2 regions of the Lentzea sp. NPDC051213 genome follow, and region 2 is predicted to be linked to the other one. Evidence: riboswitches for the same ligand, from Rfam matches in the RefSeq annotation. Region 2 holds a riboswitch; the other holds the start of a gene.
What was found. A riboswitch is a leader RNA that binds a small molecule or an ion and turns the genes downstream of it on or off. The one in region 2 is predicted to bind thiamine pyrophosphate.
Positions count from the first base shown of each region.

Region 1: it holds a riboswitch for thiamine pyrophosphate, as region 2 does, so the genes downstream of both, ACIA8G_RS37165 (thiamine ABC transporter substrate binding subunit) here and thiC (phosphomethylpyrimidine synthase ThiC) in region 2, are expected to answer to the same signal.

Region 1 covers NZ_JBITEX010000010.1:152,111-156,317, forward strand. Annotated here, with positions in the region: gene ACIA8G_RS37150 (mannosyltransferase) at 1-1,095, shown strand, start outside; gene ACIA8G_RS37155 (glycoside hydrolase family 88 protein) at 1,012-1,995, opposite strand; gene ACIA8G_RS37160 (4a-hydroxytetrahydrobiopterin dehydratase) at 2,054-2,347, opposite strand; TPP riboswitch at 2,380-2,492, shown strand; gene ACIA8G_RS37165 (thiamine ABC transporter substrate binding subunit) at 2,485-3,483, shown strand; gene ACIA8G_RS37170 (ABC transporter permease) at 3,459-4,207, shown strand, end outside.
Region 2 covers NZ_JBITEX010000012.1:114,047-118,253, reverse strand. Annotated here, with positions in the region: gene thiD (bifunctional hydroxymethylpyrimidine kinase/phosphomethylpyrimidine kinase) at 1-196, opposite strand, end outside; gene thiC (phosphomethylpyrimidine synthase ThiC) at 193-1,833, opposite strand; TPP riboswitch at 1,825-1,947, opposite strand; gene ACIA8G_RS40495 (hypothetical protein) at 2,119-2,400, opposite strand; gene ACIA8G_RS40490 (hypothetical protein) at 2,423-2,560, opposite strand; gene ACIA8G_RS40485 (LysE family translocator) at 2,657-3,259, opposite strand; gene ACIA8G_RS40480 (aldo/keto reductase) at 3,334-4,207, shown strand, end outside.

The DNA.
Region 1 (4,207 bases), on a different contig from region 2:
CTGGTGTACCGAAATGGATCGCCGCATCTGTTCAGCGGTGACCTCTACGAGTGGCGGCTCGACCAGTACGCGGACGTCTTCCCGCTGCCGTTCACCTACCCGCCGTTCGCGGCCGCGATCTTCACGCCGATGAGCTGGGTGCCGTGGGAGGCGTCGCGGTGGATCTGGCAGCTCATCTGTCTCGGCTGCCTGTACTTCATCGTTCGCACGAGCGTCAAGCTGCTGAAGCTGCAGGACCCGCGCCGCGCCATGATGTGGACCGCGCTGGTGCTGTGGATCGAGCCGGTGCGCACCACGCTCAACTACGGCCAGATCAACCTCGTGCTGGCGGCGATCCTGATCGGCACGCTCGCCAGCGCGCGGAACTGGGTCGGGGGTGCCGGTGTGGGTTTCGCCGCGGGCATCAAGCTCACGCCTGCGATCTCCGGGCTGTTCTTCCTCATCCAGCGCCGGTGGATGGCCGCCGTCTGGTCCTTCGTCGCCTTTGTGGCGGTGTACGGCATCGGCTGGGCGATCTCGCCGTCGCAGTCGAACAAGTTCTGGTTCGAGCTGCTCGGTGACGCGAGCCGGGTCGGGCCGGTCGGCAGTGCCATCAACCAGTCGATGCGTGGCGCGCTGAGCCGCACGGTCGGCTATGACGTCAAGACCGGGCCGTTGTTCATCGTCGCCGTGCTCGTCGCGGCGGTGCTGACGTGGTTCGCGGTCAGCAAGACCAAGGACGTGCTGGCGCTCATCGTGAGCGTTCAGATGCTCGGGCTGCTGGTCTCGCCGATCTCGTGGAGCCACCACTGGGTGTGGATGGTGCCCGCCCTCCTGTGGCTCATCTACGAGGGCGGACACCTGCTCTGCAAGATCACCGCCGGCCTGTGGGTACTGCTGACCGGCGGTTACCTGATCTCGTTCCTGCTGCTCGCCCAGCCGAACATCTGGGACTTCCCGCGCCCCTTGGTCTTCGTGCTGCTCGGCTGGGGCTATCCGGTGGCCGGGATGCTCACGCTGGTCGCGATCGGTCTAGCAACCCGGCGTAAGCCGGACGAGCTGCTGCCCGGCGATGAGGAAGCTGCCCACAGCGAACCCACCGGTGTCGCCGGCTGAGGCCGGCTTCCAGGAGTTGCGGGCCTGCACCCAGCCGAGCAGGCCATCGGCGTCCAGCGCGGTCTGCAGCGCCTGCCAGCCCTTCTGCACGTAGGGCAGGTAGGTGGCGCGATCCAGGACGCCTGCGTTGATGCCCGCCGCGAACGCGTAGGTGATCATCGCGGTGGCCGCGGAGTCCTTGCCGGTGCTGCCCCAGAAGCCGTCGTGGCGCTGCAGGTACCGCAGCGTCTGGGCGGTCTTGCGGAGCGTCTTGGCGTAGTCGGCGCGGTACGGGTTGTCGGCCGGCAGGGTCAGCACTGCCTTGGCGAGGCCCTGCACGGCCCAGCCGTTGGTCTGCACGTTGAGGCTCCACAGGCCCGTGACCTGGTTGAACGTCCGCTTCTTCAGATTGCGGTACGACCGGTACGAGTAGTCGAGCAGGTCCTGGTCGAGGTCGCGCACGGCGACCTCGGTGAAGGACGGCAGCGACATCGCCAGTGCGTCGGGAGACTTCCAGTAGTCGAACTTCCCGGTCTTCGCCTGGGCCCGCAGGTTGTCCCGCAGTGGCTGAAGCACCTCGGGCTCCGGGTGGAAGAACGAGACGGCCAGGTAGGCCTCACCGCTCGACTGCGGATCCGGGGCGTACGGGTTCGCCGGGTCGACGGGCAGCAGGTACTTGTTCGCCTGCACCCACGGCCACGTCTTGTGGTTGCTGATCCCGGTCGTGCGGACCTGCGCGATGTTGCCGGTGTGGAAGTTCGCGTTGGACCAGTTGTTCGCCTTGAGGTCGGTCCCCTTGGTGACCCACGCCTGGCTGGCCTTGATCATCGTGTCCGTCACGGCACACGGCACGGCCTGCGCGGCCGCCGGTGCGATCAGAAGACTGCCTGCCAGCGCCACTACGAACAAAGGTGTGCGCAACCGCATGAGGGTGTTCCCTCTCATTCCGCGGGCGGCGGCAGCGCACATCTTGACCGAGTCAGGCCATCGCGTCCAGCACTCCGTCGATCTCCTCGGCGAGGGACACGTCCAGGGCGGTGATTCCTCCCTTGGAGTGCGTGCTCAGGCGAAATGTCAGTGTCTTGTACCGGATGTCGATGTCCGGGTGGTGGTTGTCGTTCTCCGCGATCTCGGCGATCCGGTTCACGACCATGATCGCCTGCGGGAAGGTCGCCAGCTCCACGGTCCGCACCAGCGCCGCGTCCTGGGCACTCCAGTCGGGCAGCTTGGGCAGCACGTCGTTCAACTGATCGTCGCTCAACAGCTCGGCCATGTCCTGATCGTCCCACCACGTCACGTAAGCTGCGCGTTTGCCACGGGAGTCCGGTGAAGCGCCGGGCTGAGAGGAGGGCTCGCAAGCCCTCGACCGTCCACCTGATCCGGGTCATACCGGCGTAGGGAGAGATTTCAGTGAGAAGGATTTTTGCTGTCGCCGCGGCTCTGGTGCTGACCGGTTGCTCGGCCGGTACCTCGACCGCGCCGCAGACGCACGAGGTCACCCTGGTGACGCACGACTCGTTCGCGGTGAAGCCCGAGGTGCTGGAGGAGTTCCAGAAGTCCTCGGGGATCACGGTCAAGCAGATCGCCAGCGGTGACGCGGGCGAGCTCACGAACAAGCTGGTGCTCACCAAGGCCAACCCGATCGGCGACGTCGCGTTCGGCGTCGACTCGACGTTCGCCTCGCGGGCGTTGTCCGAGGGCGTGTTCGCCGAGTACGCCTCGCCGGAGGCTTCGAAGGGCGCGCAGCGGTACCAGGCCGACGACTCGAACCGGCTGCAGGCCGTCGACGTCGGTGACGTGTGCCTGAACATCGACCCGGCCAAACTCGGCGGCGTCGAGCCCACGTCGTACGAGGACCTGGTCGACCCCAAGTTCAAGGACAAGCTGGTCGTGGAGAACCCGGCCACGTCCTCGCCCGGCCTCGCGTTCCTGCTCGGCACGATCGCGAAGTTCGGCGAGAACGGCTGGCAGGAGTACTGGGGCAAGCTCAAGGCCAACGGCGTCAAGGTCGTGAGCGGCTGGGAAGAGGCTTACAACCAGGAGTTCTCCGCGACCAAGGGCGACCGGCCGATCGTCGTCTCGTACGCGTCGTCGCCGTCCGCGGAGGGCGGCAAGACCAAGGCCGTGCTCGGCACCTGCTACCGCCAGGTCGAGTACGCCGGTGTGCTGTCCGGGGCGAAGAACCCGTCGGACGCGCAGAAGGTGCTGGACTTCCTGCTGGGCGAGAAGTTCCAGGCCCAGGTGGCCGAGCAGATGTACGTCTACCCGTCACGGGAGGGCGTCGCGCTGCCCGAGTCGTGGGCCAAGGACGCGCCGCTGCCCACCAATCCGCAGACCCTGCCCGCCGACAAGGTGAAGGACAACCGCGAAGCCTGGGTCGAGCAGTGGCGCAAGCTCGTGCAGGGCTGACGGGCCCCACCGGTCGGCCGGCGCGGGCTCGCGCGGGCCTGATCTCGGCTCGTTCCGGCTGGTCGGCGGCGGCCTTGCTGCCGCTGGCCTTCCTGGCGCTCTTCTTCGCGTGGCCGGTGCTGGCGATCGTCACCCTCGGCCTGCGCGAGGGCGGGGTGACCGAGGTGCTGGTCGACGGGGAGACCTGGGAGCTCGTCGGGTTCACGCTCGGGCAGGCGGCGGCGTCGACGCTGGTGGCGGTGCTGGCCGGGATGCCGCTGGCGTTCGTGCTGGCCCGCTGCCGGATTCGCGGGCTCGGGGTGATCCGGGCCGCCGTGATGGTGCCGTTCGTGCTGCCGACCGTGGTGGTGGGCCTCGCGTTCCGGACGTTCTGGCCGGAGGGCGGGGTGCTGCCGATCGTGCTGGCCAACGCGTTCTTCAACGTCGCCGTGGTCGCGCGGACCGTGGGCGGGCTGTGGGCGCACACGGATCGGCGCGCTGAAGACGCGGCACGGGCTCTTGGTGCGTCACGGCCGCGCGCGTTCCTGTCGGTCGTGTTGCCGGCGCTGGCACCCGCGATCGGCTCTGCGGCCGCGGTGGTGTTCCTGTTCTGCGCCACCAGTTTCGGTGTCGTGCTGGTGCTCGGCGGGTCGCGGTACCGGACGCTGGAGACCGAGATCTACCTGCGGACGGTCGAGCTGTTCGACCTGTCCGGGGCGGCCGCGTTGTCGTTGCTGCAGTTCCT
Region 2 (4,207 bases):
TCTGCGCCGCGACGACGTCCGCCGGAATCTCGCTGACACCCGTGACGCCCAAGGAGTTCTGGACTGTCACGGCGGTCAGGGCGACGCAGCCGTGCACCCCGCACGCGAAGAGCGTGCGGAGGTCGGCCTGGATGCCCGCACCACCGCCGGAATCGCTTCCGGCGATGGTGAGGACCCTCGGGGGTGTTGCTGTCACGTCGTTTCCACCACTGGCAGGTAGACCTTGTTCCCGGTGTCGGCGAACTCCTCGGACTTCTCCGCCATGCCCGCCTCGATGGCCTCCACAGTGGACAGTCCGTGTTCCTCGGCGTAGCGCCGCACGTCCTGCGTGATCTTCATGGAGCAGAACTTCGGTCCGCACATCGAGCAGAAGTGCGCCGTCTTCGCCGGTTCCGCGGGGAGCGTCTCGTCGTGGAACGAGCGCGCGGTGTCCGGGTCGAGCGACAGGTTGAACTGGTCCTCCCAGCGGAACTCGAAGCGCGCCTTGGACAGCGCGTCGTCCCAGTCCTGGCAGCCGGGGTGACCCTTGGCGAGGTCGGCGGAGTGCGCGGCGATCTTGTACGTGATCACGCCGGTCTTCACGTCGTCGCGGTTGGGCAGGCCCAGGTGCTCCTTCGGGGTGACGTAGCAGAGCATCGCGGTGCCCAGCCAGCCGATCTGCGCCGCGCCGATCGCGGACGTGATGTGGTCGTACGCCGGCGCGATGTCCGTGGCCAGCGGCCCGAGGGTGTAGAACGGCGCCTCGCCGCACCACTCCTCCTCGAGCCGGACGTTCTCGGCGATCTTGTGCATCGGCACGTGGCCGGGGCCCTCGATCATCACCTGGACGTCCTTGGCGCGGGCGATGTGCGTGAGCTCGCCCAGGGTCTTCAGTTCGGCGAACTGCGCCGCGTCGTTGGCGTCCGCGATGGAACCCGGCCGCAGGCCGTCACCCAGCGAGAACGTCACGTCGTAGGCGCGCAGGATGTCGCAGAGCTCCTCGAAGTGCGTGTAGAGGAAGCTCTCCTTGTGGTGCGCGAGGCACCACGCGGCCATGATCGACCCGCCGCGCGAGACGATGCCGGTGACGCGCTTGGCCGTCAGCGGCACGTACCGCAGCAGCACGCCCGCGTGCACGGTCATGTAGTCGACGCCCTGCTCGCACTGCTCGAGCACGGTGTCGCGGTAGATCTCCCACGTCAACGCGGCCGGATCGCCGTTGACCTTCTCCAGCGCCTGGTAGATCGGCACGGTGCCGATGGGCACGGGCGAGTTGCGCAGGATCCACTCGCGCGTCTCGTGAATCCGCTTGCCGGTGGAGAGGTCCATGATCGTGTCGGCACCCCAGCGGGACGCCCACACCATCTTCTCGACCTCGTCCTCGATCGACGACGACACGGCGGAGTTGCCGATGTTGGCGTTGATCTTGACGAGGAACTTCTTGCCGATGATCATCGGCTCGGCCTCGGGGTGCTTGCGGTTCAACGGAATGACCGCACGCCCGATGGCGACCTCGTTGCGCACGAACTCCGCGTCGAGGTTCTCCCGCGTCGCGATGTAGCGCATCTCCCGGGTGATGATCCCGGCCTTCGCGTACGCGAGCTGGCTGACAGCTCCGTTGATCGGTTCCCGTTCGGCGATCCACCCCGACCTGAGGTCGGAAAGTCCACTTTGGACGTCGATGGTCGCGTTCTCGTCGGTATACGGACCGGAAGTGTCGTAGAGATCGACATGCTCGCCGTTGGTCAGTTCCACCCTGCGGAAAGGCACACCATCGCGGTACACCTTGCGCGAGCCCGAGATCGGGCCGGTGGTAACAGTGGGCTTGACCGAACGGTCGTCAAGTGTCGTCACGACATTCCTCCCTACGCCGGCATTACCCGGTCAGGTTCAGGCGGTCGGTGACACCGGCACTACAGCCAGTCACCCTCTCAGCCCGCTCAGGCGCGAGCTCCCGCGTTTTGTTGAGTTGTCGAGACCCGACGATAGTCACGGTGCGGCGTAGCTGCCAAGGGGACCGTTTGCCCCTAATCTTCTCCCCGTGGCTGATCACCAGCCGTTCCCGCCCGGCGCGCGTCGCGGTCAACGTCCCGCCGTGGTCTCGGCATGCCCGTCGTGCGGAGGACTCGCAGGTAGGGGCTACCCCGACTGCGGTTTCTGCGCCGAGCTGCTGGACCAGTTCTGGCTCGCGGACTGGGAGGCGCTGCGGACGTCCTCGCAGCTCGCCGACCGGGAACTCGCCGAGCTGGTGACCTCCGCGGACGTCGGCCAGTACCCGTGGACCTGTGTCGACTGGGCGATGACGCTGCTCGCGTGCTCCCGCTGCGGTGCCGAACTCGGCACCGGGCCGGTCGAGTGCGTGCGGTGCGCCGTCACCGAGGAGCGCCGGTGGAACTGGGACCACTCGGCCCATCCGTACACGATGAGCGCGAACGAGCACCTGTTACGAGTCGCCCGCGCGGCCCTGCGCGCACCTCACCGGCGTCGTCCGGCCGTGGTGCAGGCCTGGCAGCTGGTGCTGCCGTTCCTGATCGCCGGTGAGGTGATCGAGTTCGGCCGTCTCGACCGGATCCGCGCGCACGTGCTGGCCGGTGGCTACGCGTCGATGGCCGCCTGCCACACGTTCGCCGAGCTGGCCGGGTTGCCCGAGCTGTTCTGGCGCCGGGGCAACCCGATCTCAACGCGGGTCGAGTACCAGCCGGATTCCGAGCGCCAGCAGCACGCCGCCCGACAGCTTCTCGAGCGCGGGACGGACCCGCGGCCTGCTGAGCCAGCCGCGGATCGTGTGCAGGATCGACACGATGATCAGGTACCAGACGGTGTCGATGGCGACCCAGAACACGGCGAGGAAGAGCAGAACCCCCTGGCCGGCCTCCCCGGCAGGCACGAACTGCGGTAGGAACGAGATCGCGAACACGCCGAGCTTCGGGTTGGCCAGGTTCACGATCAGCCCGCTGCGGAACGCGTGGCTGGCAGGCGGCGGTGCCGTCTCCGGCTTGGTCTTGCTGATCAGGGCCTTCAGGCCGAGGTAGATCAGGAAGACCGCGCCGCCGATCCGCAGCGCGTGGTAGGCGATCTCGGACGCCGTGAGCAGGACGCTCAGCCCCAGAGCCGCGGCGATCGCCCAGCACGCGACGCCGACCTCCATGCCGAACACCGTCGCCAGCGCCGCTTTTCGCCCGTGCACCGACTGTCGCAGGACCATGGCCGTGCCGGGTCCTGGCGACAGTGCGATGAGGAACGAGGCCGCGATGAAGGCGACGAGGTTGTCGAGTGGCATGCCATTGATGGTGGCGGACCGAAGCAATCCTTTTTCTTGACCTGGAGTGCACTCCAGGGTGTTCGGTGAGTGCCATGACAGCTGTGGGGAACTTCGAAGTGCCGGCCCTGGGCATCGGCACGTGGGCGATGGGCGGGCCGGTCACGTCCGGCGGCCAGCCGGTCGGGTGGGGACCGACCGACGACGCGCAGTCGCTCAAGGCGTTGCAACGCTCGTTCGACCTCGGCGTCCGGCTGTTCGACACGGCGGACACCTACGGTTGCGGGCACTCGGAAACGCTCGTGGGGCAAGCGTTTGCGTCGGTGCGCGACGAAGTGGTGATGGCGACCAAGTGGGGATATGTGTTCGACCCGGACTCCCGGGAGATGACCGGGAGCGACGGGTCGGTCGAGCACCTGCGCCGTGCCGTCGAGGGGTCGTTGCGGCGCTTGGGGACCGACCGGATCGACGTGTACCAGCTCCACCTCGGTGACCTCGGACTCGACGAGGCCGCGTTGCTGCGCGACGAGTGCGAGGCGCTGGTCGCCGCGGGCAAGATCCGCTCGTACGGCTGGAGCACCGACGATCCCGAGCGTGCCCGGTTCTTCGGCGAGGGTGAGCACTGTGCGGTGGTGCAGGCCGACCTCAACGTGCTGTTCGACAACCCGGCGATGTACGACCTGGGTCTTGCGGTGCTGTGTCGTCGTCCGCTGGCGATGGGGCTGCTCGCGCGGGAGACGTTCGAGCAGTTGCCTTCCGACGACGTGCGCGTCACGAACATGTCGTGGCTGCACTTCTTCGTCGACGGCCGGCCTTCGCCCGAGTTCTTGAAGGCGCGGGAGTCCGTGCGCGACGTGCTGACCTCGGGTGGACGGTCGCTGGTCCAGGGCGCGCTGGCGTGGTTCTGGGCGCGCTCTCCCCGGCTGATCCCGATTCCGGGCATCCGGACGGTGGCTCAGGCCGAGGAGA